DNA from 3 places in the Blastococcus carthaginiensis genome. Region 1 is predicted to be linked to each of the others. Evidence: predicted binding sites of a transcription regulator. Region 1 holds the regulator's gene; each other region holds the start of a gene.
What was found. Region 1 encodes LexA, which represses DNA repair genes until DNA is damaged. Its sites were predicted from a motif close to TCGAACANNTGTTCGA; they were not measured.
Positions count from the first base shown of each region.

Region 2: QOZ88_RS16400 (HNH endonuclease signature motif containing protein) is a predicted target of LexA. The motif match lies at 4,103-4,118, and genes of this name have one in related genera.
Region 3: ruvC (crossover junction endodeoxyribonuclease RuvC) is a predicted target of LexA. The motif match lies at 5,464-5,479, and genes of this name have one in related genera.

Region 1 covers NZ_JASNFN010000013.1:42,968-53,307, forward strand. The annotation lists gene miaB (tRNA (N6-isopentenyl adenosine(37)-C2)-methylthiotransferase MiaB) at 1-941, shown strand, start outside; gene QOZ88_RS12545 (DUF349 domain-containing protein) at 1,015-2,481, opposite strand; gene QOZ88_RS12550 (class III extradiol ring-cleavage dioxygenase family protein) at 2,522-3,247, shown strand; gene miaA (tRNA (adenosine(37)-N6)-dimethylallyltransferase MiaA) at 3,244-4,200, shown strand; gene dapF (diaminopimelate epimerase) at 4,197-5,069, shown strand; gene hflX (GTPase HflX) at 5,242-6,705, shown strand; gene QOZ88_RS12570 (phosphatase PAP2 family protein) at 6,764-7,486, shown strand; gene QOZ88_RS12575 (SMP-30/gluconolactonase/LRE family protein) at 7,458-8,516, shown strand; gene lexA (transcriptional repressor LexA) at 8,520-9,284, opposite strand; gene QOZ88_RS12585 (LysM peptidoglycan-binding domain-containing protein) at 9,490-10,005, shown strand.
Region 2 covers NZ_JASNFN010000021.1:65,185-75,524, reverse strand. The annotation lists gene hisD (histidinol dehydrogenase) at 1-254, shown strand, start outside; gene QOZ88_RS16420 (histidinol-phosphate transaminase) at 251-1,363, shown strand; gene hisB (imidazoleglycerol-phosphate dehydratase HisB) at 1,369-1,965, shown strand; gene QOZ88_RS16410 (hypothetical protein) at 1,982-2,158, shown strand; gene QOZ88_RS16405 (nucleotidyltransferase family protein) at 2,158-2,799, shown strand; gene QOZ88_RS16400 (HNH endonuclease signature motif containing protein) at 2,855-3,988, opposite strand; gene hisH (imidazole glycerol phosphate synthase subunit HisH) at 4,406-5,044, shown strand; gene QOZ88_RS16390 (SDR family NAD(P)-dependent oxidoreductase) at 5,051-5,815, opposite strand; gene QOZ88_RS16385 (M20/M25/M40 family metallo-hydrolase) at 5,919-8,252, shown strand; gene QOZ88_RS16380 (nitroreductase family protein) at 8,256-8,855, opposite strand; gene QOZ88_RS16375 (TIGR03086 family metal-binding protein) at 8,889-9,437, opposite strand; gene QOZ88_RS16370 (helix-turn-helix domain-containing protein) at 9,476-10,315, shown strand.
Region 3 covers NZ_JASNFN010000010.1:41,447-51,786, forward strand. The annotation lists gene QOZ88_RS09745 (phosphatidylinositol mannoside acyltransferase) at 1-28, shown strand, start outside; gene QOZ88_RS09750 (glycosyltransferase family 4 protein) at 28-1,239, shown strand; gene QOZ88_RS09755 (LemA family protein) at 1,251-1,820, shown strand; gene pdxS (pyridoxal 5'-phosphate synthase lyase subunit PdxS) at 1,871-2,779, shown strand; gene QOZ88_RS09765 (heparan-alpha-glucosaminide N-acetyltransferase domain-containing protein) at 2,776-3,873, shown strand; gene pdxT (pyridoxal 5'-phosphate synthase glutaminase subunit PdxT) at 3,897-4,538, shown strand; gene QOZ88_RS09775 (YebC/PmpR family DNA-binding transcriptional regulator) at 4,535-5,296, shown strand; gene ruvC (crossover junction endodeoxyribonuclease RuvC) at 5,497-6,066, shown strand; gene ruvA (Holliday junction branch migration protein RuvA) at 6,042-6,701, shown strand; gene ruvB (Holliday junction branch migration DNA helicase RuvB) at 6,698-7,822, shown strand; gene yajC (preprotein translocase subunit YajC) at 7,970-8,281, shown strand; gene secD (protein translocase subunit SecD) at 8,296-9,882, shown strand; gene secF (protein translocase subunit SecF) at 9,879-10,340, shown strand, end outside.

The DNA.
Region 1 (10,340 bases):
AGGACCGCCGCCCCGGCGAGATCCTGGCCGAGGTGCAGGCGCTGGTCGACCAGGGCGTGCTCGAGGTGACCCTTCTCGGCCAGAACGTCAACAGCTACGGCAGCGACTTCGGCGACCGCGGCGCGTTCGCCGACCTGCTGCGGGCGACCGGGCGCATCCAGGGGCTCGAGCGGATCCGGTTCACCAGCCCGCACCCGGCGATGTTCACCGACGACGTCATCGCCGCGATGGCCGAGACACCGGCGGTCTGCCACCAGCTGCACATGCCGCTGCAGTCGGGGTCGGACGACGTGCTCAAGCGGATGCGCCGCGCCTACCGGCAGGAGCGCTACCTCGGGATCATCGACCGGGTCCGCGCCGCCATGCCCGACGCCGCGATCACCACCGACATCATCGTGGGCTTCCCGGGCGAGACCGAGGAGGACTTCCAGCAGACGCTGGAGGTGGTCCGGCGCGCCCGGTTCGCCAGCGCCTTCACCTTCCAGTACTCCAAGCGCCCGGGGACGCCGGCCGCGGAGATGGACGGGCAGCTGCCCAAGGAGGTCGTGCAGGAGCGCTACCTCCGGCTCACCGCGCTGCAGGACGAGATCAGCTGGGACGAGAACCGGAAGCTGGTCGGCCGGCAGGTCGAGCTGCTCGTCGCGGCGGGGGAGGGGAGCAAGGACGCCGCGCGCGGCCGGCTCTCCGGCCGGGCCCGCGACGGGCGCCTCGTGCACTTCACGGCCGCCGACGGGGTGCGGCCGGGCGACGTCGTCGAGACCGTCGTCACCCAGGCCGCGCCGCACCACCTCGTGGCCGACGGCCCGCTGCTGTCCCACCGGCGCACCCGGGCCGGGGACGCTTCGGAGGTAGGGCGGAAGCCCACGACGCCGGGCGTCTCGCTCGGCATGCCGCAGATCGGCGTCCCCGCCCCGCTGCCGGTGCTCACGTCCGGCTGCTGAACCGGGGGCATAGGAAGCTTTACCTACGGGATCGCGGGCAGAAGCGCAGGTAAAGCTTCCTATGCCTGGGTGCCTACCGGCGGGCGGACTTCTCCGCCTCGGCGAGCCACTCTCGGCGGGTCGCCAGGTTGGCCTGCGCCTCGTCGATCCGGCGCTCGTCGCCCGCGGCCTCGGCCTTGGCCAGCTGCTCCTCGGCCTTGGTGACGGCGGCCCGCATCGAGGCGACCATCGGGTTCTCCGGGGCCGTGCGCACCCGGCCGGCGTCGGCGGCGCCGCGGACCTTCTGCTCCACGGCCGTCATGCGGTCCTCGAGCTGGCGCATGACCGCGCGCGGCACGTGCCCGATGGCGTCGTAGCGCTCCTGGATCTTCCGCAGCGCGTTCTGCGCCCCCCGCAGGTCCTTGCCCGGGTCGAGCTGCTCGGCCTCGGCCAGCAGCTCCTCCTTCGCCTGCTGGTTGGCGACCTGCTCGGCGTCGCGCGCCTTGTCCTGCTCGGCGCGGGCGCTGAAGAAGACGTCCTGCGCGGCCCGGAACTGCTTCCACAGGTCGTCGTCGCCGTCCCGGCCGGTGCGCGGCACGGCCTTCCAGCGGTCCATCAGCGAGCGCATCGCAGCGCTGGTGGGGCCCCACTCGGTCGACGTCGACAGCCGCTGCGCCTCGGTGATCAGCTCCTGCTTGGCCGCGCGGGCCTCGCCGCGCTGGGCGTCGAGCTGCGCGAAGTGGGCGCCGCGGCGGCGGCCGAAGGCGTCCCGGGCGGCGGCGAAGCGCTGCCACAGCGCGTCGTCGGTCTTCCGGTCGATGCCGCGGATGGTCTTCCACTCCTCGACGATCGCCTTGAGGCGGTCGCCGGCGGCCTTCCAGGACGTCGACTCGGCGGCGATCTGCTCGGCCTCGGCCGCCAGCGCCTCCTTGCGCGCCACCTGCGCCGCACGGGCGGCGGCCTTCTCGGCCCGGTACTCCACGGCGGCGGCCTCGGCGGTCGCCACCATGGCGCGGGCCCGGGCGGCGAGGCCCTCCAGGTCACCGACGGCGGCGGCGGCCGGGATCGACCCGGCCAGCCCCTCCGCCTTGGCCTTGATCTCCGCCGGGTTGCCGGTGTGCGCCTTGAGCCGCGCCTCGAGCAGGGCCACCTCGGTGGCGAGGTCGTCGTAGCGGCGGCCGTAGTGGGCCAGTCCCGCCGCGGCGTCCCCGGCCTGCCAGGAGCCGACCTCGCGCTCGCCGTCGGCGGTGCGGACGAAGACGGTGCCCTGCTCGTCCACGCGGCCCCACTGCGCCGGGTCGCTGACCACGGTCTCCACCGGGGCGGCGGGCGGCGCCGGAGCGGGCGCCGGTGAGGGGACCGCCGGCGGTTCCGGCTCCCCGGCGGGGTCGGGGAGCGCCGCGTCCGCGGGCGCCGGCGCCGCCGGCGTACCGGCCGCGGGGGTCACCGCGTCGGAGCCGCCGGTCGGCGTCGCCACCTCGGGGGCGGGGGTCTCGGTGATCTCCGCAATCGGCGGAGCGGCCTGTTGCACCCCGTTGCCGGGGTCGTCCGTGCTCGACACGTCCGGCAGTGTCCCACGTCGCATCGGCGACACTGTTGCCGTGACCTCTCTCCCCGGCGGTGTCCCGGCCCGGGCGCATCGTCCGTCGGCCGCCGTCGCGTTCTGCCCGTGCCCGCCGCTGCTGGTCCCGGCGGTGGAGGGGCGGCCCTCGCCGGAGACCGCGGCCCTGCGGGCGGCCTGCGTCGAGGCGGTCACCGCGCTGCTCGGCGCCCGGACGGAGGTGGTCGTGGTCGTCGGTCCGGGCCCGGTGCCGGGGGAGCGGTTCGGCGCCGGGGACAGCGGCGACCTCCGCGGCTTCGGCGTCGACCTCGAGCTGCCCTTCGACGGCCGGCCGCGGCCGGGCGGGCACCGGCTGCCGACGGCGCACGCGGTGGGCGCCTGGTTGCTCGACCAGATGGCGTTCGCCGGCACCCGCCTCGGCGTCGGCCCGGCCGACGTGGGGCAGCTGCTGCGCGACCTGCCGCCCACGGTCGGCGTGCTGGCGATGGGCGACGGTTCGGCGCGGCGCACGGTCAAGGCCCCCGGCTACCTCGACCCGGCCGCCGAGCCGTTCGACGCCGCCGTCGCGACCGCCCTCGCCACGGGGGACGCCGCCGCGCTGGCGGCGCTGGACCCGGGGGACGGGGAACGCCTGCTCGCCGCCGGGGTGCCGGTCTGGCGCGCGGTGGGAGCCGCGCTCGCCGGCCGGCACGTCACCGCCCGGCTGCGCCACGACGCCGCACCGTTCGGGGTGGGTTACCCGGTCGCCGACTGGGTGGTGGCGTGAGCGGAGCGTCCCGCGGCAGCGAACCTGTGGCACCGACCGCGCCGCCGGTCGTCGCGGTCGTCGGTCCGACGGCCACCGGCAAGACCGCGCTCGCCGTCGAGCTGGCTCGGCGGCTGGGCGGCGAGGTGGTCAACGCCGACTCGATGCAGCTCTACCGCGGCATGGACATCGGCACCGCCAAGCCCGACCTGGCCGAGCGCGGCGGGGTGCCACACCACCTGCTCGACCTCTGGCACGTGCGCGAGCCCGCGTCGGTGGCCGGGTACCGCCGCCGCGCGCGGACCGAGATCGACCGGCTGCGGGCGGCCGGCCGGGTGCCGCTGCTGGTCGGCGGCTCGGGGCTGTACGTGCGCGCCGTCCTCGACGAGCTGGACTTCCCGGGCACCGACCCGGCGGTGCGCGCCCGGCTGGAGGCCGAACTCGCCGCCGAGGGGCCGGCCGCGCTGCACGCCCGGCTCGCCGCGCTCGACCCCGCGGCCGCCGCGGCCGTCCTGCCGAGCAACGGACGGCGGATCGTGCGCGCCCTGGAGGTCATCGAGCTGACCGGCGGCCCGTTCCGCGCCGAACTGCCCGAGCCGCGCCCGCACTACCCGGCCGTGGTGCTGGGGCTGGACCGCGAACCCGCGGAGCTCGACGCCCGGGTCGCCGCACGGGTCGAGCGCATGTGGGCCGCGGGCTTCGTCGACGAGGTCGCGGCGCTGGCCGCCGACGGGCTCCGCGAGGGGCCGACGGCCTCGCGCGCGCTCGGCTACGCCCAGGTGCTGGCGCAGTTCGACGGCGTCCTGTCCGCCGAGGAGGCGCGCGAGCGCACCGTCACCACGACCCGCCGGTTCGTCCGCCGGCAGCGCTCCTGGTTCCGCCGGGACGCCACCACGACGTGGTTCGACGCGGCGCGGACCGACCTGGCCGACGCCGCGGCCGCGCTGATCACCGCGCCTACGATCGACCGGTGACCTCCCCGCCCCGCGTGCTCGTCGGCCACGGCACCGAGAACGACTTCGTCGTCCTGCCCGACCCCGAGGGCGACGTGTGGGCCGGCGACCGCCTGGACGCCGCGATGGTCCAGCGGCTGTGCGAGCGCCGGGCCGGCCTGGGCGGGGACGGCGTGCTGCGGCTGGTGCGCAGCGTGCACGTGCCCGATGCGGCGGACGCGCTGGGCGACGACCTCGGCCGCTGCGAGTGGTTCATGGACCACCGCAACGCCGACGGCTCCTACGCCGAGATGTGCGGCAACGGCATCCGGCTGTTCCTGCACGCGCTGGTCGCCGAGGGACTCGTCGACCGCCAGACCTGCACCGACGGTCTGCTGGTGGGCACTCGCGGGGGCGCCCGGCGGGTCGGCGCCGGCGCCGACGGCGGCTACTGGGTGGACATGGGCCCCGCCCGCCCCTTCGGCGAGGGCTCGGCGGAGCTCGACGGCCGGACCTTCGACGGCGTCGCGGTCAGCATGGGCAACCCCCACCTGGCCTGCCTCACCGACGTGCCCGTCGAGCAGCTCGACCTGACCGGCACGCCCGCGTTCGACCCGGCGCTGTTCCCCGAGGGGGTCAACGTCGAGATCGTCAACGTCCTCGAGGCGGGCGCCCACGTGCGGCTGCGGGTCTCCGAGCGCGGGGTGGGGGAGACGCGGTCGTGCGGGACCGGCGCGTGCGCCGCGGCCTACGCGGCGCTGCGGGCCGAGGGCGCGACCGAGGGCACGGTCGTCGTCGACGTCCCCGGCGGCCGCCTGTCGGTGCGCGTGACGTCCGCGACGACGGTGCTCAGCGGCCCGGCCGTCCTGGTCTCGGCCGGCGTCCTGTGCCCGGAGTGGCTGCAGGGCTGACCCCGGTCACCGGGGCCGGCGCCGGCCGGCCCAGGAGCGTCCGGGCACGGCCGTCCGCCACCCCCGTGCCGCCACCCGCCGTCGGTCGGGATGCATGCGGACGGCTCGTGCGTTGCACAAGGCGATGACAACTCAGGTGCTTTCGCCGAAGGACCGTGCCACGCTGGAGACGATGACGACCGCCCCCGATGCCCTGCCCGTCGACGAGCATGCCGAGCTCGAGACCCGCCCTGCCCCTGCCGGGCGGTGGGGCGAGGCCGACGAAACGACCGGCTCCTACGCGCTCGAGGCGCGCGGCGCGCTGCGCCGGGTGGCCGGCCTCTCCACCGAGCTCGCCGACGTCACCGAGGTCGAGTACCGGCAGCTGCGGCTCGAGCGGGTCGTGCTCGTCGGGGTGTGGACCGAGGGCACCCAGGCCGACGCCGACCGTTCGCTGGCCGAGCTCGCCGCCCTCGCCGAGACGGCCGGCTCGCAGGTGCTCGAGGCCGTCAGCCAGCGCCGCGACAAGCCCGACGCCGCCACCTACGTCGGCTCGGGCAAGGCGGCCGAGATCCGCGACATCGTGGCCGCGACCGGCGCCGACACCGTGATCTGCGACGGCGAGCTCACGCCCGGCCAGCTCAACCAGCTGGAGAAGGTGCTCAAGGTCAAGGTGGTCGACCGGACCGCGCTGATCCTCGACATCTTCGCCCAGCACGCGACCAGCCGGGAGGGCAAGGCCCAGGTCGAGCTGGCCCAGATGCAGTACATGCTGCCGCGGCTGCGCGGCTGGGGTGAGTCCATGTCCCGGCAGGCCGGTGGTCGCGTCGCCGGCGGTGGCGGCATCGGTACCCGCGGGCCGGGTGAGACGAAGATCGAGACCGACCGCCGGCGCATCCGTGCCCGGGTGAGCAAGCTGCGGCGCGAGATCGCCGGCATGGCGACCGCCCGGGCGACCCAGCGGGCCAGCCGCGGCCGCAACGCCGTGCCGAGCGTGGCGATCGCGGGCTACACCAACGCCGGGAAGTCCAGCCTGCTCAACCAGCTGACCGGTGCAGGCGTGCTGGTGGAGAACGCGCTGTTCGCCACCCTCGACCCGACGGTCCGCCGCGCGCAGTCCCCCGACGGCCGGGAGTACACGCTCACCGACACCGTCGGCTTCGTGCGCCACCTGCCGCACCAGCTCGTCGACGCGTTCCGCTCCACGCTGGAGGAGGTGGCCGCGGCCGACCTGCTCCTGCACGTCGTCGACGGCTCCGACCCCGACCCGCTCGGCCAGATCGATGCCGTGCGCGTGGTGCTGGGCGAGATCGACGCGGCCGCGGTGCCCGAGCTGATCGTCGTCAACAAGGTCGACGCGATGAGCGAGGAGGACGTCCTCATGCTCCGCCAGGCCCTGCCGGGTGCCGTCTGGGTGTCCGCGCGCACGGGGATCGGCATCGACACCCTGCGCCGGCTGGTGGCCGAGCGGCTCCCGCACCCCGACGTCGACGTCGACGTGCTCGTGCCCTACGGGCGCGGTGACCTGGTGGCCCGGGTGCACCGCGACGGCGAGGTGCTCGGCGAGCTCCACGAGGCCGGCGGGACACGGCTCACGGCCCGGGTCGACGGCGCTCTGGCAGCGCTGCTCGAGGAGTTCGCGGTCCCGGTGGGCTGAGCGCGACGCGTCGACCGTCGCGGATCACGATCCGGTCACGGGCCGGTACCGTGGCGGCGTGACCAGAGGCGCGGTGCGGGTGATCGATGCACCGCGCGCCGCCCCCGTCGTCCCGGTCGGCCGTCCGCCGTGGTGGCTGGTCGTCGCGGCGCTGCTGGTCGGTGTGCTGCTCTCGGCCGACCTGCTCGCCCACGGCCCGTCCGAGCGGCTGGACCTGCGGGTGTCCGAGATCGTCAGCGACTGGGGGCTGCGGGACACCACCGGCTACCCGGCGGTCTGGGTGGTCACCCAGATCGGCGGGCGCGTGACGATCCTCGTCGTGCTCGCCATCCTGATCGGCTACCTCTTCTGGCGGCGGGGGGCCTGGCTGCCGGCCGCCCGGGTGCTCCTCGCCCTGGGGCTGCTGACCGCCGGGGTCTACGCGATCAAGCACGGCCTCGGCCGCACGGCCCCGGCGTTTCCCGGGTCCTACTTCTTCCACTCCGACGGCGTCTCGTTCCCCTCGGGTCATGTCGCCAACGCGGTGCTCATGTGGGGTGTCGCCCGATGGCAGGCGGTCGAGTACGGCCTGCCGGCCGCGGTGCAGCGGACCTTCTGGTGGCTGAGCGTGGTCGGGCCGGTCGCCACCGGCGTGGCCATGGTGTCGCTGGACTTCCACTGGATCACCGACGCGGTCGTGGGCGCAGCCGTCGGGATCGTCCTGTTGGGCGTGGTTCATGCACTGGACGAGATGGTTCTGTCACGCTGGGTACGTGCCCGAGCAGGCCGTCCCCGTTCCTGACCGCGCCCGGAGGTGCCGGCTCGTCGTCGCGAGCACCCTGGTCGGCGGCGCGGTCGTGCTCGCTCCCGCTCCGGCTCTCGCGGAGGCGCCGCCCCCCGCGCCGGCGCCGGAGGTCCGGTGCGCGATCACCGACCCACGGCTCGCCGAGCTCTCGGGGCTGGTGGTCGTGGGGGAGCAGATGCTCGCGCTCAACGACGGCGGCGAGCAGGTCACCGTCCACGGGCTGGACTCCTCGTGCGCGGTCGTCGACGTCCAGACCGGGGAGGTCGACCCCTTCGACCCCGAGGACCTCGGCGTGGCGCCCGACGGGAGCGTCTGGGTGGCCGACATCGGGGACAACGGCTCCGTCCGCCCGACCGTGGCGCTGCACGTCCTGCGACCCGACGGCACGACGGCGCTGCACCGGCTGACCTACCCCGACGGCGCGCACGACGCCGAGGCGCTGCTCCTGGCGCCGGACGGGACGCCGTACGTCGTCACCAAGGAGGTCCTCGGGGCCAGCGGCGTCTACCGTCCCGCCGCAGCGCTGGTGGACGGCGGCACGGTGCCGATGGAGCGGGTGGGGTCGGTGAACGTCACGCTGACCGGGACCCCGGGCGGCCCGGTGGGCCGGGCCGGGCAGCTTCTGATCACCGGCGGTGCGGTCGCGGCGGACGGAAGCGCCCTGGCGCTCCGCACCTACACCGACGCCTACGTCTGGCCCCTGACCGGATCCGACGTCGTCGGCGCGCTGGCCGGGGAGCCGGTGCGGGTGGCGCTGCCGGAGTCACCCCAGGGCGAGGCCATCAGCTTCACGGCCGACAACCAGGCGCTGGTGGTCGCCAGCGAAGGTCTGCCCAGCGCCGTCACCGTGGTGCCCGTGCCGGCCCGGGCTGCCGCGTCGGGCCCGGCGCCCGCGGAGGTGCCGCTCCCATCCTTCGCCGAGCTGACCACCGGCTCGGATCGGTCGCCCATCGCCGCGGCCCTGATCGCGGCGACCGTGGCGACCGTCGTGGTCTGGCTGACCGGACGGCTGCGCCGCCGGCCCTGAGGGTCAGACCCGGCGCAGAACGCTGACGACCCGGCCGAGGATCGTCGCCTCGTCGCCCGGGATGGGCTCGTACGCCGGGTTGTGCGGCAGCAGCCACACGTGGCCGTCGCGCCGCTTGTAGGTCTTGACCGTCGCCTCGCCGTCGATCATCGCGGCGACGATCTCGCCGTTCTCGGCAGTGGGCTGCTGGCGGACGACGACCCAGTCGCCGTCGCAGATCGCGGCCTCGACCATCGAGTCGCCGGCCACCTTGAGCATGAAGACCGTTCCCTCGCCGACGAGCTCGCGGGGCAGCGGGAAGACGTCCTCCACCGCCTGCTCGGCCAGCACCGGCCCACCGGCGGCGATCCGGCCGACGAGCGGGACGTAGGTCGGGGCGGAGGCCCGCTCGCCGTCGCCGACCACGGGCGGCTCGACGTGGGCGGCCGTGCTGCGGCCGGCATCCCCCGGCAGCCGGACGTCGAGTGCGCGCGGGCGGTTGGGGTCGCGCCGCAGCCACCCCTTCTTCTGCAGGACCGAGAGCTGGTGGGCGACCGAGGACGCCGACGACAGCCCCACGGCCTCGCCGATCTCGCGGACCGAGGGCGGGTAGCCCCGGCGGTCGATCGAGTCGCGGATCACCTCGAGGACGCGCCGCTGGCGCTGGGTGAGGCCGTCACCGTCGGCCGTGCGATCGGGGAACGCCCGCACCGAGGCGGTACCGCTCGCATCGGGGGCTGCCGCCCGGGTGCCTCGCCCGCCGCCGGAGGTCCCGTTCGAGTCCGCCACGTCTCCTCCTCGCCGGCTGCCCGTGCAGCGCTCGCCCGTCGTCGTCGCGTGAACGGTAGCGCTGATCGCCGACCAGTTCAAACACACGTTCGAAAGTTCTCCGTGTCGCATCGCTTCTGTCGGTCGCTTCCGGTAGACATCGGACAGGCGTTCGAATCGAACAAGTGTTCGGGCCGGCGAGGTGTCGGTCGGGAGGGCAGGAAGCATGAACAGCGGTGCTGCGCTGCGGGTCCGCGGAGAGATGTCGGCCGATGTGTGCGGGGGGCGGTCCGCGACCGCGCCCGCCCGGCACCTCAGGGTGCTGCCGCCGCCCCGCGCCTACGCAGATGCCGTCGCACCTCGCGCCGATCCGGGGCTGCCGGGCGACGGGGTGGCGCGGGTCCGGCAGTCGGCGACCGGTCGTCCGGCGACCGGTCCGGCGGCGGAGTCGCTGCCCCCGCTCCGGTTGACGGCACGGGGGCGGCGCGTGGTCGCGGTGGTCGTGCTGCTCCTCGGCCTGGGTGTCGTCGCGCTGGGCGGCGCCGTCCTCGGCGAGGACGGTGACGCGCTCGAGCTCATGGGGACGACCAAGGTCATCGTGGAGCCGGGTGACACGCTGTGGTCCATCGCGGGTGCGGCGGCCGGGGGGCGGGACGTGCGCGACGTCGTCGTCGACATCCGGCAGCTGAACCGGCTCCAGAGCGCTGCGATCAGGCCCGGCCAGGTGCTGGTGCTGCCCTGATCCACCCCGGCGTGCGCACTCCGGTGGGCCGCAACGAGAGGTTTACAAGCTCGGTCGCCGACTTCGTCAACCCTCCGTGTGGGTGTGTTCACGGTCCGTGCTCGCCGCCCGCTTACGGTCACTGGGTGTTCAGCGTCATGGAGAACCGCGCCGCGGTGTTCACCCGTCAGCCCCAGGTCGTCGAGGTCCACCAGGCAGGGGCCTGGCGGGCGGGGGAGCTGCTGGGGTGGCGGCACGATGACGCGGGTGCGTGCCAGATGTGGGTCCGGGTCGTGTCGGACGGTGTCGAGCAGATGACGTGGACCGAACTGGCCGCGGTACGGCTGCCGGAGCCC
Region 2 (10,340 bases), on a different contig from region 1:
GGGCGATCTTCGTCGGCGCCTGGTCGCCGGTCTCGCTCGGCGACTACATCGCCGGCTCCAACCACGTGCTGCCCACCGGCGGGTGCGCGCGGCACTCCAGCGGGCTGTCGGTGCAGTCGTTCCTGCGCGGCATCCACCTGGTCGAGTACGACGAGCAGGCGCTCGCCGACGTCGCCGGGCACGTCGACGCCCTCGCCGGCGCCGAGGACCTGCCGGCGCACGCGGCCGCGGTGCGGGTCCGGCAGCGGTCGTGACCGAGCTCGACGAGCTTCCGCTGCGGCCGGAGCTGCGTGGCCGCACGCCCTACGGCGCCCCGCAGCTGCCCGCCACGCACCGGCTCAACACCAACGAGAACCCGCACCCGCTGCCGGCCGAGCTGCTGGCCGACCTGGGGGAGTCGCTGGGTCATGCGGCGCTGGAGCTCAACCGCTACCCCGACCGGGACGCCGTCGCGCTGCGGGCCGACCTCGCCGCCTACCTGTCGCGCACCGGCGGCGTGCCGGTCGAGCCGGCGCAGGTGTGGGCGGCCAACGGCTCCAACGAAGTGCTGCAGCAGGTCCTGCAGGCGTTCGGGGGTGCGGGGCGCACCGCACTGGGGTTCACGCCCTCGTACTCGATGCACCCGATCATCGCGGCCGGCACCGGCACGGCGTGGGTCGACGGGCACCGGGCGGCCGACTTCACCATCGACACCGACGCCGCTGTGGCCCACGTGCAGCAGATGCGGCCCGACGTCGTCTTCGTCACCAGCCCGAACAACCCCACCGGCACCGCCGTCGACCTGGACACGGTGGCCGCGCTCTACGAGGCCACCGAGGGGGTCCTCGTCGTCGACGAGGCGTACGCGGAGTTCGCCCGCACGGGGACGCCGTCGTCGCTCACGCTGCTCCCGGGCCGGCCGCGGCTGGTCGTCAGTCGCACGATGAGCAAGGCGTTCGGCATGGCGGGGCTGCGGCTGGGCTACCTGGCCGCGGACCCGGCCGTCGTCGACGCCATCCAGCTGGTCCGGCTGCCGTACCACCTGAGCTCGCTCACCCAGGCCGCCGCGCGGACGGCGCTGGCGCACACCGACGCCCTGCTGGCGACCGTCGACGCGGTGAAGGCGCAGCGCGACCGCATCGTGGCCGCGCTGCCGGGCATGGGGCTGACGAGCGTGCCCAGTGACGCCAACTTCATCCTCTTCGGCCACTTCGCCGACGCACCCGCTGCGTGGCGGGCGCTGCTGGACCGGGGGGTGCTCGTCCGGGACGTCGGCCTGCCGGGCTGGCTGCGGGTGACCGCCGGGACCGCCGAGGAGACCGACGCGTTCCTCACCGCCCTGGGTGAGGTCGCGCCGGCCCACCGCACGACTCTGGGAGACTGACGCCCATGACCCGCACCGCACGCGTCGAGCGCCGGACCAACGAGACCAAGCTCGTGGTGGAGCTCGACCTCGACGGCACCGGCAGCAGCTTGATCAGCACGGGCGTGGGCTTCTACGATCACATGCTCACCGCGCTGTCCAAGCACAGCGGCATCGACCTCACGGTGCAGGCCGACGGCGACCTGCACATCGACGCGCACCACACGGTCGAGGACGTCGCCATCGCGCTGGGCCAGGCGTTCGCCGAGGCGCTGGGGGACAAGCGCGGCATCACCCGCTACGGCGACGCCACCATCCCGATGGACGAGGTGCTCGCGCAGGCGGCAGTCGACCTCTCCGGCCGGCCGTACTTCGTGCACGCCGAGCCCGAGAACATGACGCCGATGATCGGGCCGGACTACCCGACGTCGCTGACCAAGCACGTGCTCGAGTCGTTCGCCTTCAACGCCCGGATCAGCCTGCACGTGCGGGTGCTCTACGCCGGTCGGGACGCCCACCACATCGTGGAGGCGCAGTTCAAGGCGCTGGCGCGGGCCCTGCGCGCGGCCGTGGCGATCGATCCCCGCGTCACCGACGTGCCCTCGACCAAGGGCGCGCTGTGACCCCGCGCAGCCGGCGGTGAGCGCAGGCCTGCCCCTGCTGCTGCTCGGTGGCTTCCTGCTCGGTGGGGCGTGGAGCATCTGGCGCACGGACGACGACGACGGCCGGCGCACCGGCCCCCAGATCGTCTTCGCGGTCATCCTGCTCGTCGCCGCCGTGCTGGCCAGCGCGGCGGGCGTCCTCCGCCTGATCTGATGGGAGGACCCCCTCCTCCCCGCCCGTCGCAGGCTCCGGGCGGTGCCCTGGAGGGGGCCGCCGGCGAGGAGCGGTTCCTCGGCATCGTGCTGGCCGATCCCACCGTGGCGGCGATCCTCGAGCGCGCACCGGTCCTGGGCGCCCCGGACTGGTGGTTGACCGCCGGGGTGCTGTTCCAGACGGTGTGGAACGAGCTCACCGGCCGGCCGCCGGGCACCGGCATCCGGGACGCCGATCTCTTCTACTTCGACCCGGACACCTCCTGGGACGCGGAGGACGCCGTCATCCGGGCGGGCGCGGAGCTGTTCGCCGACCTGCCGGTGCCGGTGGAGATCCGCAACGAGGCCCGGGTGCACCTCTGGTACGAGGCGCGGTTCGGGGTGCCGGCCGCGCCGTTCCGCGACTGCGCCGACGCCATCGATCACTTCGCGGCCGTGTGCTGCTGCTACGGGGTCCGGGTGGACCGCGAGGGCCGGCCCGAGGTGTACGCGCCACACGGCTACGACGACCTCTTCGACCTCGTGGTCCGCCCCAACCGGCGGCTGGCCCCGCGGCACGTCTACGAGGCGAAGAGCGCACGGTGGCAGCAGCAGTGGCCCGAGCTCACCGTCGTCCCCTGGTCGGGGACCGGATCGGGCTGACCCCCGAACGGCTGAGCCGGCGCGGTCAGGCGGTTGTCGAGCGGGGGGTGACCGGTCAGCCGGCGCGGGAGTTGGCCGGTTCTGCGGTGATGCGGGGCAGGATGAGGATCTCGGTGCCGTCGGGCCGGTAGGTGTGCCATCGGCCGTCTGCGTCGCGGACGATGGTGAACCCGTGGTGGACCTTGGCGTGGTGCCGTTCGCACAGCAGCCCTGAGTTCTCCAGTGAGGTGTCGCCGCCGTCGGCCCAGTGGACGAGGTGGTGGACGTCGCACCAGTGGGCGGGGGCGTCGCAGCCGGCGAAGACGCAGCCGCCGTCGCGGGCCTCCAGGGCGCGGCGCAGCGGGGGTGGGGAGACCCGTTGGCGGCGGCCGTAGTCCAGGACCTCCCCGTCGGGGCCGATGACGATGCGGCTGATGCCGCCGTCGCAGGCCAGCCAGCGGGCGCGGGCGGCGGAGATGATGGTGCCGAAGCCGAGCGTGGCCGCGCCGGGACCGGTGGCGGGGTCGACCAGGTCCTCCAGGTCCACCCGGACCACCACGTGTGGTTTGTGGGTGCGCAGCACCGGCAGGGTGCCGGCGGCCAGCTGGTTGTCGGCGAGCTGGACGAACGCGTCGGCGGACTGCTGAGCGCGGGTGCGCATGTCCCCGGCCGGGCGGTTGGCCTGCACCACCGACTCGATCGCGGCCTGCACCTTCTCCCCACCGACGGCGTCGAGTTCGAACCGGCCGCTCACGCTGCCGTCGGCGTGCCGGACCAGGGTGAACGACCGGCCCTCGGTGGGGTCGGGTTCGGGCCCGTCGGGATCCAACCGGGCCAAGTAGTGGTCCACCACCTGCCGCAGTTCGGCGTGCGGGCGGGTGGCGGCGACCTCGGCCAGCGCCGCATCGACCCCGGCCAGGTCCACACCCTGCGCCTCGGCCGCCGCCAGGTTGGCCGCAGAGGTCACCGGCGCGATCACGGCCAGCGCCTCGGCGGGCACCGCCCCGGTCGCGGCCGCTGCGGCGACCGCGGGCAGGGCCTCCAGTGCCCGCCCAGAGGACACCAGCCGGAAGGCGGCCGCCGGGGAGACCCGGGCGTGCCCGCGCAGCCAGGAGGCCATGGTCTTCTGCCCGTCGTGCTCGGCGGCCCCGGTGAGCTCGCCCTGGCGGACGGTGCGGGCGATCTCGGTAGTGAGCCGGTTCCCGGCCACGAGCAGCGGGCCCCAGCCGTTCGATCAGCTGCGGCCCGAACGCAGCGGTCAGGTCCTCACCGGCCAGGTCGTCCAACGCGGCGACCAACCGGTCGATCGCATCGACCACACCTGTCGAACACATGTACGAATACTATCGCCGATCGGCGACACCCGCAGCATGAATTCGTAGGTCAACGGCTTGTCCACGGATGCAGGCGTGGCCTTGACGACCGGCGATCGGGTCAGCGCGGCGGCCCGGCGGTCGGCCCGCGCGGCCCGGCCGGGTCCCTCGACCCGGTAGCCGGCGCAGCGCGGTCGGGCAGGCCGCCCTCGTCTTCCTCCCGAGGGCAGCGGTCGGGAAGCGACGCCGGGTGTGACGGCCCACGCGCGGGAACACCCCGAGGGCCTCCGGCGCTGGTCGGTAGCGTGGCAGGCGTGAAGAAGGTGGCGGTCCTCGACTACGGCTCGGGCAACCTGCGCTCGGCGGAGCGCGCGCTGCAGCGGGTCGGTGCCGAGGTGACGGTGACCTCCGACGCGCAGACGGCGCTGGACGCCGACGGCCTCGTCGTCCCCGGGGTGGGCGCGTTCGCCGCGTGCATGAAGGGGCTCGACGCCGTCGACGGGCGACGGATCATCGGCCGCCGGCTGGCCGGGGGCCGGCCGGTGCTCGGCATCTGCGTGGGCATGCAGATTCTCTTCGAGCGCGGCGTGGAGCACGGCGTGGACGCCGAGGGCTGCGGCGAGTGGCCCGGCGTCGTCGAGCCGCTCGAGGCTCCGGTGCTGCCGCACATGGGCTGGAACACCGTCCAGGCGCCGCAGGACAGCGTGCTGTTCGACGGGCTGGCCGACCAGCGCTTCTACTTCGTGCACTCCTACGGCGTGCGGAACTTCCCGCTCGGCCAGGACGGCGCCTCCTCGCCGCTGGCCCCACCGAAGGTGACCTGGGCGGAGCACGGCGACCGGTTCGTCGCGGGCGTGGAGAACGCCGCCCTCTCGGCCACCCAGTTCCACCCCGAGAAGAGCGGGGACGCCGGGGCGCAGCTGCTCACCAACTGGCTGCACACGCTGCGCTGAGCTCATTCAACTGCGCAGGTAGCTGGCCCCGTTGACATCGATGATCGTGCCGGTCGAGAACCGGGCCTCCGGCGACGCCAGCCACAGCACCGCCGCGGCGACCTCCTCCGGGCGCGCCACCCGGCCGTAGGGCGACTGCGCCCGGACCGCGTCCCCGCCCGGGCCGTCGAGGATCTCGCGCGCCATCTCGGTCTGCACGAACCCCGGCGCGACGCTGCCCACGCTGATGCCGTGCGGGGCGAGCGCCTGCGCAATCGACTGCCCGAACGCGTTGAGCCCGGCCTTCGCGGCGCCGTAGGCAGGCGTGGCCGGTTCGCCGCGGAAGGCGCCGCGGCTGGTCACGTTGACGACCGCGCCGCCGCCGGCGGCGACCAGGTGCGGCACCGCCCGGAAGGTGGCGTGCATCGCGCCGACCAGGTTCACCTGCAGCGTGCGGGCCACGACCGCCTGCCAGTCGGCCCAGGAGGTCTCCAGGGGCGGGTGCGGCGTGAAGACGCCGGCGTTGTTCACCAGCACGTGCAACCCGCCGAGGGCGGCCGCGGCCTCGTCGACCGCGGCACCGACGGCCTCGGGATCGGCGACGTCGGCCTGGACGACGGCGTGCCCGCTGCCCGGTAGCTCGGCCGCGACCCGCTCGGCCGCCTCGCGCGAGCTGCCGGAGTGCACCACCACCCGGTCGCCCCGGGCGGCGAAGGCGTGCGCGACCGCCCGCCCGATGCCGCGGGAGGCGCCGGTGACCAGGACGGCGCGGGAGGCGGGGACGCTGCTCATGGCGGCAGTCAACCAGCCGCCCGCGGCACGCCGCGCCCCGCGCCTGCCCGGCCGGGGTGCGCCGGCGCCCTAGGGTGCGCGGGTCGCCGTCCAAGGAGGTCGCGTGCCCGCCGAGCGCCCGTCCCGCCCCGGCCGCCTCGTGGGGCTGGCCGTCGTCGCGCTGCTGCTGGCGCTCAGCGCCTGGACCGTCGTGGGGCTCCAGCCGCCGGAGCCGCGCCCGGCCGACGCCCCGGCCGCGGAGTTCAGCGCTGCCCGCGCCTTCGCGCACGTCGAGCGCATCGCGACCGAACCACACGTGGCGGGCAGTCCGGCGAACGACGCGGTGGTGGAGGACCTGGTCGCCACCCTGACCGGCCTCGGCCTGGACACCCGCGTGCAGAACGCCGTCGGCGCCCGGGCCGGCGGCGCGGGGGAGACCCGCATGGCGCGGGTGCGCAACGTCGTCGCCGTCCTCCCGGGAACCGAGCCCACCGGCCGGCTGTACCTGGTGGCGCACCACGACTCGGTGGAGGGCGGCCCGGGGGCGGCCGACGACGCGGCGGGGGTCGCCACGCTGCTGGAGTCGGTCCGCGCGCTGACCGAGGGCCCGCGGCTGCGCAACGACGTCGTCGTCGTCCTCACCGACGCCGAGGAGGCCTGCCTCTGCGGGGCCGAGGCGTTCACCGCCTCGCACCCGCTGGCCGGCGGCGGGGTGGTGCTCAACGTCGAGGCCCGCGGCACCGGCGGACCGCCGATCATGTTCGAGACGTCGCTGGGCAACGCCGGCCTCGCCGCGGCGTTCGCCGACGCCGCGCCGCACCCGGTCGCGAGCAGCTTCGCCGTCGAGGTCTACCGGGCGCTGCCCAACGACACCGACTTCAGCGTGCTGCTCGAGGACGGCGGCTTCACCGGCATGAACACCGCCTTCATCGACGGCGCGGCCGCCTACCACTCGCCGCAGGACACCCCGGAACGGCTGGACCGCGGCACCCTGCAGGCCCTCGGCGACAACACCCTCGCGCTCGCCCGGGAGCTGGGCGGGCGCGACCTGGCCGCCCTCGCCGCGCCGGCGGCCGAGGACGCGACCTACTTCCCGCTCCCGGGCTTGCTCGTGCGCTACCCGGGCTGGCTGGTGTGGCCGCTGGCCGGGGCGGCGCTCGCCGCGGTCGCCGGGCTGGCGTGGACGCTGCGCGCCCGCGGGATCAGCTCGCTGCGGCGCACGGCGGGCGCGGCGGCGCTGGCCCTGGTCCCGCTCGTGGCCGGGCCGCTCGCCGCGCAGGGGCTGTGGTGGGCGCTGGTCGCCACGCGCCCCGGGTACGCCACGATGCTGGACCCCTGGCGGCCGGGGTGGTTCCGGCTGGCCGCGGTCGCGGTGGTGCTCGCCGTGGTGCTGGTCTGGTACGCGCTGCTGCGCCGCCGGGTGGGAGCCGCACCGCTGGTCACGGGTGCGCTGCTGTGGCTCGCCGTGCTGTCGGCGGTGCTCGCCGCGGTGGCGCCGGGCGGCTCCTACCTGGCGGCGTGGCCGGCGCTGGTCGGCGCGCTCACCGGCGTCGTCGCCGTCCTGGTGCGCAGGCGGGCCGTCCGCGCCGTCGCCGCGCTGCTCACCGGGGCGACCGCGGTGCTGGTCCTCGCACCGACGGCCGCGCTCTTCTTCCCCGCCCTCGGCCTGTCGCAGGCGCTGGCGCCGTCGGTGGTCGTCGTCCTCGCCGGGCTGGCCCTGCTCCCGGCGTTCGAACTGCTCTTCCCCGACCCGGGGACGGCGACCGGGGCGCGCGACCGGCTCGCCGCGGCGGCCGTCCCGGTGGTGGCGCTGGGCACGGCGTGGGCCTGCGTCGCCGCGGGGCTTGGGGTCGACCGCTTCGACGCCGAGCACCCCGTGCCCAGCCGGCTGGCGTACGTGCTCGACACCGACCAGGAGCAGGCCAGGTGGGTGACCACCGAGACGACGCCGGGGGAGTGGACCGGCCGCTTCGTCGACGGCCGCGGCACGCTGGGGGTGGAGCTGCCCTACCTCGCCGGCCGCGACCTGCACACCGGGCCGGCCGAGGTCGCCGACCTCCCCGCGCCGGAGGTCACCGTCGTCTCCGACGAGGTGCTCGGCGGGCGGCGCGAGATCGCCGTGCGGGTCACGCCGCAGCGGGCGGGCGTGCGCCTGGTCGACCTCGGGCTGACCGTCGACGGCGGCAGCGTCGTCCGCGGCCGGCTCGCCGGGCGGGACGTGCCCGAGGAGTCGCTGGGCGGCAGCGCGCTGCGCATCACGTTCCACGCGCCGCCCGCCGACGGGCTGCAGGCGGCCTTCACGGTGGAGGGCGACGGCCCGGTGCGGCTGCGCGCCACCGACGGCAGCGACGGGCTCGCCGGGCTCCCCGGGTTCGAGCCACGGCCCGAGGGGGTCGACGTCGCCGGCACGCACGGGGCGGACCTGGTGCTGGTCACGGGGGTCACCGAGCTGGGCTGAGCATCACCACCGCCCGCGGTGCACCACCTCGTCGACGCCCCGCCGGCCGCGGCGCAGCGACGGCGACCGGCGGTCCCCGGCGCCCGGGTAGCCGACCGAGACGCAGCCGACCGGCCGGTACTCCGCCGGCACCCCGAAGGCCGACCGGAAGGCGTCGACGCGCTCGGCCGGGACGCCGAAGAAGCAGGCGCCGAGCCCCTCGTCGACCGCGGTCAGCAGCATCAGCAGCGCGGCCATGCCGGCGTCGACGTCCCAGTACGGCACCGGCCAGCGCGCCTCGTCGCGGTCGGTCCAGCCCTTGTCCGGCTCGGCGTAGCGGTCGAGGTAGGCGCTCTTGTTCGCCAGCGGCACGACCAGTAGCGGCGCCCGCCGCATGCGGGTGAGCCAGCCGTCCGGGGCAGCGTCGTCGGTGGTGGCCGACCAGAAGCGGTGGCGTTCCTCGGCGGTCTCCAGGACGAGGAACGCCCAGCCCTGGCTGAAGCCGGCCGAGGGCGCCCGGATGGCGTGCTCGAGCAGCTGCTCCCGCACCTCGGGGGGCACCGGGCGGTCGGGGTCGTAGTCGCGCACCATGCGGCGGCGGCGGACGACGTCGGCGAACTCCACGCCGTCAGCCTGCCGCACCGGCACGCGGGCCCGTCAGGCGCTCCGGCCGAGACGGGCGAGCACGCGGGTGGGCCGGTCGGCGTCCCCGGGCACGTCCAGGGCCGGGCGGCAGATGCCGTCCATGTGCAGGGCGGGGCCGAAGCCGTCGGCGCCCGCCTCGACCCGGTCGAGCTCCTCGTCGGTGAACGCTGCATCCGCGTCGACGGCGCGGGCGACGTCCCAGCGGTGCACGACCAGGTCCCACACGTAGAACTGCACGAAGGCCGCCCCGACCGTGGTCGGGCCGAAGTGGCCGTCGAACTCCCGGGCGGCGACGGCCTCGTCGGAGACCGCCTCGGCGACCCGCTTCGCGTGCTCCCGCCAGGCGGTCGCAGGGTCGGCGGCGACGTCCGGCGCTTCCCCCAGGTCGACGCCGTGGGTGGTGAGGAAGTCCCGCTGGGTGCCGACCACGTGCCCGACGACGTCGGCGGCGGTCCAGCCCTCGCAGGGCGACGGGCGGGCCCAGCCGGCCGGGGGGACGGCGTCGAGCAGGGCGGTGAAGGGTCGTTCGGCGGCCTGGAAGCTCGCGGCGGTGGAGGTCATGCCCCGCAACGTAGGAGCGTGCGGCAGGCTCGGTCTTGATGAAACCCGACAGCTCCCGGTCGATGGACCACATCGAGCGCGCGCACCTGGTGGAGCCCGGCGACGCCTCGCACGTCATCCACCGCTATCCCGCGGCCCCGGAGTTCGAGGGCCTGCTGCAGCGGTTCTGGATCCCGGTGTGGTCGGTGCCGCCCGGCCAGGAGGCGCCGCAGCGGGTGCTGCAGTACCCGGTCGCGCTGCTGGTCGTCTCCAGCGGCTACGCCCGGTTCTACGGCGTCGTCTCCGGATTGTCGGAGACGACGCTGACCGGCGAGGGCTGGGCGGTGGGTGTCATGTGCGCCCCGGCCGCCGGCGCGCTCGTCGCGGGCGGGCCGATGAGCGGCTACACCGACCGGTTCGTCGACGTCGCCGACGTGCTCGGGGCCGCGGGGGAGAGACTGACCGCGCGCGTGCGGGCCGCCATGGTCCCGGACCCGCGCTCCCCGGACGCCCACGGCGCGGCGATGGCCGCGTTCGGCGACGCGCTGCGGGGCTACCTGCCGGTCGACGACGAGGGCCGCCTGGTCAACGAGGTGGTCGCGTTCGTGGAGGGTGACCGCGAGGTCGTTCGGGTCGCGCAGGTGTGCGACCGCTTCGGGCTCTCCGAGCGGGCGCTGCAGCGGCTGGTGCACCGCCGGCTCGGGCTGACCCCGAAATGGCTGGTCCAGCGCCGACGGCTGCAGGAGGCCGCCGAACGGCTGCGCGGGCAGCCGGCGAGCATGGGGGAGGTGGCCGCGGTGCTCGGCTACGCCGACCAGGCCCACTTCACCCGGGACTTCGCCCGGGTGACCGGCACGACCCCCGGCCGGTTCGCCGCCCGGCACGCCCCCGGGAGCTGACGCAGGCCGCCGGGGCACCGGTCCC
Region 3 (10,340 bases), on a different contig from region 1:
CCCGCCCCGCTCGGAGGCGGCGGCCTGATGCGCATCGGCCTGGTCTGCCCCTACCGGTGGGACGTCCCCGGCGGCGTCCAGTACCACGTGCGCGACCTCGCCGGGACGCTGCGCGACATGGGCCACCACGTCGAGGTGCTGACCCCCGCGCAGCACGAGGAGTCGGTCACCGATCCCTCCCTCACCTTCGCCGGGCGCACCGTCCCGGTCCCGTACAACGGCTCGATGGCCGGCCTGCAGTTCGGGCCGGTGTCGGCCGCGCGGGTGCGCCGCTGGCTGCGCGAGGGCCGCTTCGACGTCGTCCACGTGCACGAGCCGTCGTCGCCGTCGGTGTCCCTGCTGGTGTGCATGATCGCCCGGGGGCCGATCGTGGCGACGTTCCACACGGCCACCACCCGGTCGAAGGTGCTGGCCGTCCTCGGGCCGATGGTCCGTCCCTGGCTGGAGCGCATCGCCGGGCGGATCGCCGTCTCGGACTTCGCCCGCCGGGTGCAGGTGGAGCATCTGGGCGGGGACGCGGTGATCATCCCCAACGGCGTGCACGTCGGGTTCTTCGCCCAAGGGCCCACGCTGACCGGGCGTCCGCGCGGCGACGGCCCGCCGACGGTCGGCTTCGTGGGGCGCTTCGACGAGCCGCGCAAGGGCCTGCCGGTGCTGCTCCAGGCCATGCGCACCGTCGTCCGGGCGCACCCGGACGCACGCCTGCTCATCGCCGGCCGCGGTGACGCCGACCAGCTGTGGTCGATGGTCGGCACCGACCTCCGGCCCCACGTGACGCTGCTGGGTGAGGTGTCGGAGGCGGACAAGGCGGCGCTGCTGCGCAGCGTCGACGTCTACTGCGCGCCCAACCTGCTCGGCGAGTCCTTCGGCGTGATCCTGATCGAGGCGATGGCCGCCGGGGCGCCGGTCGTCGCCAGCGACCTGGACGCCTTCGTCCGGGTGCTCGACGACGGCGCGGCAGGCGTGGTGGTGCGCCGGGACGACCCCGCGGCCCTCGGGCGGGCGCTGTCGGACCTGCTCGCCGACCCCGGCCGGCGCGCCGAGCTGGCCGCGCGCGGATCCCGGGCGGCCGCGACGTACGACTGGCAGCTGCTCGCCCGTCGCATCCTCGCCGTCTACGAGACCGTGCTCCCGCCCGGCGGCGGCGTGGTGACCGCCTCGCCCGAGCACGAGTTCCCCGGGGTGCCGCTGACGGGCACCGCGGCCGGACGTCCCCGCATCCGGCGCCCGCGCCGCTAGCCTCGGGGACCGTGACGCCCGAGGCCTGGTTGCTGCTCGCCGCCGGAGTGCTCCTGCTCCTGGTGGTCTGGACCGGGTGGACGCTCACCCGGCTGCGCCGGCTGGCCGCACGCGTGGACCGGGCCTGGGCCGCGCTGGACGCCCAGCTGCAGCGCCGTGCCGGCCTGGCCGAGGAGCTGGCCCGGCACCACCCCGCCGCGCTCGGCGACGACGTCCGCTCCCGGCTGGCCAGCGGTGCCGCCGGGGCGCGGGCCGCCCGGGACACGGGGGACCGGGAGCTGGCGGAGAACGCGCTGGGCCACGAGCTGCGGGAGCTGCCGCCGGACCTGCCCGGCGTCCCGGCCGCGCTGCGCACCGAGCTGGCGGGCACGCAGACGCGGGTCACCCTGGCCCGCCGCTTCTACAACGACGCCGTCCGCGACACCCGGGAGCTCCGCGGCCGTCGCGCCTCCCGCTGGGCGGGGCTGCACCGCAGGCGCCCGCTGCCCCGCTACTTCGACATCGACGACCGGCTGGGCGACGACGACCGGCTGGGCGACGTGGGGGCGGGTGCCGACGTCGCCGGCCGCCTCGCGTCCTGACGGCCGTAAGGTTGCTCGCAACTCAGCTGGGCTAGCGAAGGCGGACAACAGTGGCAGGGCACCTCGACCGGACGGACGACGGGACCGGGACCGAGCGCGTGAAGCGCGGCATGGCCGAGCAGCTCAAGGGCGGCGTCATCATGGACGTCGTCACCCCGGAGCAGGCCAGGATCGCCGAGGACGCCGGCGCGGTCGCCGTCATGGCGCTGGAGCGGGTGCCGGCCGACATCCGCGCCCAGGGCGGGATCGCGCGGATGAGCGACCCCGACATGGTGCAGGGGATCATCGACGCGGTCTCCGTCCCGGTGATGGCCAAGGCCCGCATCGGGCACTTCGTCGAGGCGCAGGTGCTCCAGTCCCTGGGCGTCGACTACATCGACGAGTCCGAGGTGCTCACGCCCGCGGACGAGGCGCACCACATCGACAAGCACGCGTTCACCGTGCCCTTCGTCTGCGGCGCCACCGACCTCGGCGAGGCGCTGCGGCGCATCTCCGAGGGGGCGGCGATGATCCGCTCCAAGGGTGAGGCGGGCACCGGCAACGTCGTCGAGGCGACCCGCCACATGCGGGCCCTGCGCGCCGGCATCCGCCGGCTGGCGAACCTGGACGAGACCGAGCTCTTCGTCGCGGCCAAGGAGCTGCGGGCCCCGCACGACATGGTCGCCGAGGTGGCGCGGCTGGGGAAGCTCCCCGTGGTGCTCTTCACCGCCGGCGGCATCGCCACCCCCGCCGACGCCGCGATGATGATGCAGCTCGGCGCCGAGGGCGTGTTCGTCGGCTCGGGCATCTTCAAGTCGGGCGACCCGGCGCAGCGCGCGGCCGCCATCGTGCAGGCCACCACCTTCCACGACGACCCCGACGTCATCGCCAAGGTCTCGCGCGGGCTGGGGGAGCCGATGGTGGGGATCAACGTCGCGACGCTCCCGGAGAGCGAGCGGTACGCCACCCGCGGCTGGTGAACGTGGACGTCCGGCGACGCATCGGCGGGCTGGACGTCGCGCGCGGGCTCGCCGTGCTCGGCATGTTCGCCGCCCACCTGCGCGTGGGCGGCGAGCTGCACCCGGACCCGCGGACGTGGACCGCGGTGGTCGACGGCCGCTCGTCGATCCTGTTCGCCACCCTGGCCGGCATCTCGGTGGCGCTCCTCTCCGGACGCGACCGGCCGCCCGAGGGGTCGGAGCTCGGCCGGGTGCGGGTGCGGATCGTCGTCCGCGCGTTGTGGGTCTTCGCCTTCGGGCTGGTCCTGGAGGCGCTGGGCACCTTCGTCGCGGTCATCCTGGGCGTGTACGGGGTGCTGTTCCTGCTCGTGCTGCCGTTCCTGCGGTGGCCGGTGCGCCGGCTGCTCGTGACCGCGGGCGTCGTCGCCGTCGTCGTCCCGCCGCTGCTCGTGATCGCCGGCCAGGCGCTCACCACGGCGGGGTCGGCGCAGGGGCTGCTCGCCTCGCTGCTGGTCACCGGCTACTACCCGGCGCTGCTCTGGATCGCCTTCGTGCTGGTGGGCCTCGCGGTAGGCCGGCTGGACCTGGCCTCCGGTGCGGTGCGTCTGCGGCTGGCCGCGGCGGGGGCGGCGGCCGCGGTCCTCGGCTACGGCGGGGGCTGGGTGAGCACGGAGCTCCTGACCGGCGGCATGCCCTCCGCGGGCCCGGAGACCGGCTTCGCCGTCCCGGGGATCTTCGACGTCGACTGGCTGACCGGCGCCGAGGCGCACAGCGGGACCACCTTCGAGGTCCTCGGCTCGACCGGGTTCGCCGTCCTCGTCGTGGTCGGCTGCCTGGTGCTCACCGAGCGGCTGCCGCGGCTGACCGCCCCGGTGGCCGCCGTGGGAGCGCTGGCGCTCACCGTCTACGCCACCCACCTCGTGGCCATCCGGGTGCTGATGGAGGTCATGCCCGGCCGGGTGCAGGGCCCCGTCCTGTGGGTGTGGTTCGCCGCCGCCGCGCTGGCCGGTGCGTGGGGGTGGCGGCGCACCGTCGGCCGCGGGCCGCTGGAGTCGCTGCTCACCTGGACGTCGAGCCGCGCGGCCGGGCTCACCCCGTCGGCGCCGGCGATCTGAGCCACGCCGTAGCGTGGGCGGCCGTGTCCACCGGCCCCACCCGCCCCGTCGTCGGGGTGCTGGCCCTCCAGGGCGACGTCCGCGAGCACCTCGCCGTGCTGCACGCCGAGGGCGCCGACGCCCGGCCGGTGCGCCGCCCCGAGGAGCTCGCCGACCTCCACGGGATCGTCCTCCCCGGCGGGGAGTCGACCACCATGGCGAAGCTGGCCGCGCGGTGGGGCCTGCTGCAGCCGCTGCGGGACGCCGTCGGCGCCGGGCTGCCCGCCTACGGCAGCTGCGCCGGGATGATCCTGCTCGCCGACCGGCTGCTGGACGCGCCGCCGGGCCAGGAGACCGTCGGCGGGCTGGACGTGACGGTCCGCCGCAACGCCTTCGGCCGCCAGGTGGACTCCTTCGAGACCCGGGTCGAGCTCGACGGGCTGGCCGGTGGGCCGGTGCACGCCGTGTTCATCCGCGCGCCGTGGGTGGAGGAGGCCGGGCCGGGGGTGCAGGTCCTCGGCCGGGTCGTCGGCGGACCGGCCGACGGTAGGATCGTCGCGGTCCGCCAGGGGGACGTGGTGGCCACCAGCTTCCACCCCGAGCTGACCGGGGATCGCCGGGTGCACGCGCTGTTCGTCGACATCGTGCGCCGTCACCTGGCCGACGCAGAGAGGGGAGAGCCGTGAGCGGCCACTCCAAGTGGGCGACGACCAAGCACAAGAAGGCCGGGATCGACGCCAAGCGCGGCAAGCTCTTCGCCAAGCTGATCAAGAACATCGAGGTCGCGGCCCGCACCGGCGGCGGTGACCCCGCCGGCAACCCGACGCTCTACGACGCCATCCAGAAGGCCAAGAAGAGCTCGGTGCCCAACGACAACATCGACCGCGCGGTCAAGCGCGGCGCCGGCCTCGAGGCCGGCGGCGTCGACTACCAGGGCATCACCTACGAGGGCTACGCCAGCGGCGGCGTCGCGGTGCTCATCGAGTGCCTCACCGACAACAAGAACCGCTCCGCCATGGAGGTCCGCACCGCCATGACGCGCAACGGCGGGTCGATGGCCGACCCCGGCTCGGTCTCCTACCTCTTCTCCCGCAAGGGCGTGGTCGTGGTCCCGACGTCCGACGAGGTCGACGAGGACAGCGTGCTCATGGCGGTGCTGGACGCCGGCGCCGAGGAGGTGCGCGACCTCGGCGACACCCTCGAGGTGCTCTGCGAGCCCACCGACCTGGTCGCCGTCCGCACCGCCCTGCAGGACGCGGGCATCGACTACGACTCCGCCGAGGCCGGCTTCCAGCCCAGCGTCCAGGTGGAGCTCGACGCCGAGGGCGCGGCCAAGGTCTTCCGGCTGATCGACGCACTCGAGGACTGCGACGACGTGCAGAACGTCTACGCCAACTACGACGTGCCCGACGAGGTCATGGAGCAGGTCGCGGCCGACGCCTGAAAGGACCCCGGTGCCCCCCTTCCCCTCGCTCCGCTCGGGGTGGGGCCCTGCACCGGGGCCGTTCCAGTACGTCACCGGGCTCGGCGTGGGGCCCTGCACCGGGACCGTTCCATCAGCTCACCAGGGCGTGTTGGCGGGGTTCGGTCGGGGGCTGCGGTTAGCCTCGGTCGAACACCAGTTCGGCTGACGGGAGCGTGACCATGCGGGTGCTCGGCATCGACCCGGGCCTCACCCGGTGCGGGTGGGGAGTGGTCGACGGGCGCCCGGGGGCGCGGCCGACGGCGGTCGGGGTCGGGGTGGTCCGCACCCTGGCGGAGCTGGACGTGGAGTTGCGGCTGCTGGAACTGCACACCGCGGTCACGGCGCTGCTGCGCGAGCACCGCCCCGACGTGGTCGCCATCGAGCGGGTGTTCACCCAGAACAACAAGGGCACCGCCACGGGGACGGCGCAGGCGGCCGGGGTCGCTGCGCTCGCCGCGGCCCAGGCCGACCGGCCGGTCGCCTGGCACACGCCCAGCGAGGTCAAGGCGGCCATCTCCGGCAACGGCCGCGCGGACAAGGAGCAGGTCACCCTCATGATCACCCGGGTCCTCGGGCTCGCGGCCGCCCCCAAGCCGGCCGACGCCGCCGACGCGCTCGCGCTGGCCGTCTGCCACGCCTGGCGCGGTCCGGCGCAGCAGCGGCTGCGCACGGCGGCGCTCGCCGGCGGCATCGGTGCGCCGGTGCGGTCCACCACGCTGCCGCGGTGGACGGGGGTGGCGGCGCGATGATCGCCAGCGTGAGCGGCCGGGTCGCCGCGGTCTCCCCGGACGGCGCCGTCGTTCATGTCGGCGGGATCGGCCTCGCGGTGCAGTGCACCCCGGGCACCATCGCCCGCCTGCAGGTGGGGGAGGCCGCCCGGCTGGCCACCAGCCTGGTGGTGCGCGAGGACTCGCTCACCCTCTACGGCTTCGCCGACGACGACGAGCGCCAGCTGTTCGAGCTGCTGCAGACCGCCAACGGCGTCGGCCCGCGCCTGGCGCAGGCGGTGCTGGCGATCCACCCGCCGCGCGAGGTGCGCCGGGCGGTCTCGATGGCCGACGTCAAGGCGCTCATGCAGGTGCCGGGCATCGGCAAGAAGGGCGCCGAGCGGCTGATCCTGGAGCTGCGCGACCGGCTGGGCTCCACCACCACCGACACCTCCCTGGACGCGCCCGCCCCCACCGGGCTGCCGTCGCTCACGCCGGTGGCCCCGTGGCGGGACCAGCTCTCCAGCGCGCTGGTCGGCCTGGGGTGGAGCGGCAAGGAGGCCGAGACCGCGGTGGGTCAGCTCGCCCCGGTGGCCGACGAGCAGATCGCCGCGACCGGGAGCGTGGAGGTCGCGGTGCTGCTGCGGCGGGCCCTCCAGCTGCTGGGTAGGTCGTGAGCGCCCCGTTCGACCGGTCGCTGACCGGCGACCTGGCCGCCGACGTGACGCCGGAGTGGGCGGTGTCGCCGCAGGCCGGCGACGAGGAGCGGGTCGTCGAGTCCGCGCTCCGGCCGCACTCGCTGCACGACTTCATCGGCCAGCCGAAGGTCGCCCGCCAGCTCGCCCTGGTCCTCGAGGGGGCCAAGCGGCGCGGGCGTACCCCCGACCACGTGCTGCTCTCCGGGCCGCCCGGGCTCGGTAAGACCAGCCTGGCGCTGATCATCGGCTCCGAGCTCGGCACCTCGGTGAAGATCACCAGCGGTCCGGCGATCGAGCGGTCGGGCGACCTGGCGGCGATGCTGTCGAACCTGGCGCCCGGCGACGTGCTCTTCATCGACGAGATCCACCGCATCGCCCGGCCCGCCGAGGAACTGCTCTACATGGCGATGGAGGATTTCCGCGTCGACGTCGTCGTCGGCAAGGGGCCGGGGGCGACGGCGATCCCGCTGGAGATCAACCCCTTCACCCTCGTCGGGGCCACCACCCGGGCCGGGCTGCTGACCGGCCCGCTCCGCGACCGGTTCGGCTTCGTCGGGCAGATGGAGTTCTACGAGCCGGCCGAGCTGCAGCGGGTGCTCGCCCGCAGCGCCGCGCTGCTCGGCGTCGAGCTCACCGACGAAGGGTCCGCCGAGATCGCCGGCCGCTCCCGCGGGACCCCCCGCATCGCCAACCGGCTGCTGCGCCGGGTGCGCGACTACGCCGAGGTGGAGGCCGACGGCCGCGTCACCCTGCAGGTCGCCGAGGCCGCGCTGGCGCTCTACGACGTCGACCACCTCGGGCTGGACCGCCTCGACCGCGCCGTCCTCGAGGCGCTCGTGGGCAAGTTCGGCGGCGGGCCGGTGGGCGTCGCCACCCTCGCCGTCGCCGTGGGGGAGGAGCCGCACACCGTCGAGGAGGTGTGCGAGCCGTTCCTCGTGCGGGCCGGGTTGCTGGCGCGCACGCCGCGCGGGCGGGTCGCCACCGAGGCCGCCTGGGAGCACCTGGGCCGGCCGGTGCCGCGGGGCGGCGTCCCCCTCGGGCGGGTCACAGCAGACCCACCGGTACCGGGGTCGTCGTCAGAGACCCTGTTCGACGCCTAGACTCCCGGACGCTGGCGCGCAACTCGCAGGCCGGGCCGTGCGCGTCCCGCCTGGTCGCCGCGCGCACGGCAACCGACGCACCCGAGCGGTCCCGTCCCGGGCCGCACCACCGCGAGGCACCTGTCGCGGAAGAGAGGCACACCTGTCGTGGAGTACTTCCCGCTGATCATGCTGGCCCTGCTGGCCGTCGTGCTGTTCGTCCTGCCCGCGCGGCAGCGCAAGCGCATGCAGGAGCAGCAGGCCGCGTTGCAGGCCTCCCTCGCGATCGGCACCCCGGTCATGACCACGAGCGGCATGCACGGCACCGTCGCCGCGCTGGGGGACACGACGCTGGACCTGGAGATCGCCCCGGGCGTCGTCGTCACCTTCGCCCGGCAGGCGATCCTCGAGGTGCGCCGCCCGGCAGGCGCCGCGCCGTCCGACGGGGACGCCGCGCGCCCGGCCGACGGCACCGTCTGACCCGGAGGAGCTCCGTGGCCAACCGCACGCTCCCGGCGGGGCGCTACTTCGGCGCGTTCGCGCTGATCGTCGCCCTGCTCTACGGGCTGGTGTTCTTCACCGGGGACACCCGCACCCCGCAGCTCGGCCTCGACCTGCGCGGCGGCACCACGGTGACCCTCGCCGCCCGGACCCCCGACGGTCAGGCGCCGGCCCAGGAGGACCTGGAGCTCGCCCGCCAGATCATCGAGCAGCGGGTCAACGGGCTCGGCGTCGCCGAGGCCGAGGTGGTCACCGAGGGCGACAGCAACATCATCATCTCCGTCCCGGGGGACGACGGCGAGCAGGCCCGCCAGCTCGGCGCCACCGCGCAGCTGCGGTTCCGGCCGGTGGTCCAGGGCCCCGCCCCGGCCGTCCCGGCCGAGGAGGACCCCGCCACGGAGGAGGGGGCCGAGGAGGGCGTGGACCCCGAGGTCGCCGACGGCGCCGTCGAGGACCCGACCCTGCCCGACCCGGACGCACCCGCCGTGACGCAGGAGGAGGCGGCGGCCGAGTTCGCCACCCTCACCTGCGAGGCGGACAACGTCACCGGCGACGTCGCGCGGCCGGATTCCTTCGTGGCCGCCTGCAGCGAGGACGGCACCGCCAAGTACCTGCTCGGACCCACGATCATCGAGGGCACCGAGATCGACGACGCCAACCCGGGCACCGAGCCCGGGACCGGTGAGTGGATCGTGCTGCTGGACTTCCAGTCCGACGGCCTCGCCACGTGGGCGACGTACACCACCGCCAACGTCGGCTCGCCGGTCGCCTTCACCCTGGACGGGCGGGTCATCTCGGCGCCGACCGTCAACAGCCCGATCACCACCAACCCGACGACGATCACCGGTCAGTTCGACCAGGAGTCGGCCACCGAGCTGGCCAACCAACTGCGCTACGGCGCCCTGCCGCTGACCTTCACCCAGGCGACGGCGCAGTCGATCTCCACCGAGCTCGGCGAGGAGCAGCTCGAGGCCGGGCTGATCGCCGGGGCGATCGGCATCGCCCTGGTGTTCGTGTACGCGCTCCTCTACTACCGGCTGCTCGGCCTGGTGATGATCGCCAGCCTCGCCCTCTCGGCGGTGGTGGTCTACGCCTGCCTGATCCTGCTGGGCCGCGAGATCGGCTTCACCCTGAGCCTCGCCGGCATCGCCGGGTTCATCGTGTCGATCGGCATCACCGCCGACTCCTTCGTCGTCTACTTCGAGCGGCTCAAGGACGAGATCCGCGAGGGCCGGTCGCTGCGGTCCGCCGTCCCGCGGGCCTGGGTCCGCGCGCGACGCACGATCCTGTCCGCGGATGCGGTGAGCTTCCTGGCCGCGGCGATCCTCTACCTGCTGGCGATCGGGGACGTGAAGGGCTTCGCCTTCACCCTCGGCATGTCGACCGTGCTGGACCTCGTCGTCGTCTTCCTCTTCACCCACCCGCTCATGGCCGTGCTGTCGCGGTTCAAGGGCTTCGGCCGGAACCGCTTCTCCGGGCTGGGACGGGTGGAGCACACCCGCCGGCCCGGTACGGAGGCGCCCGCCGGGGAACTCGTCGGCGCCGCCTCCGGTGGTCGCCAGGACAGGAGCACCACATGACCCGCCCGACGGACCCGGCGGAGCCGACGCCCGCGGACGAGCCGACGCCCGCGGACGAGCCGGTGGCCACCGGCGAGGAGGCGCTCGCCGACGCCGGCCTGCCCCAGGATCCGGCCGACGACGACGTCGCCGCGACCCCGGCCCCCCGGGCCGGGCGCGCGGGGCTCGCGCACCGGCTCTACAACGGCGAGGCCGGGTTGGACGTCGTCGGCCGCAGCCGGCTGATCTACAAGATCACCGCGATCGTGGTGCTGCTGTGCATCGCCTCCATGGTGTTCCGCGGCTTCAACTTCGGCATCGACTTCGCCGGCGGCAACAGCTTCCGCCTGCCCGGCACCCAGGAGCAGCTGCAGGACGCCCGGGCCGCGGCCGAGGACGCCGGGGCCGAGGTGGCGACGGCGCAGATCGTCGGCGGGGACACGCTGCTCATCCGCACGGCCCAGCTCGACAACGAGACC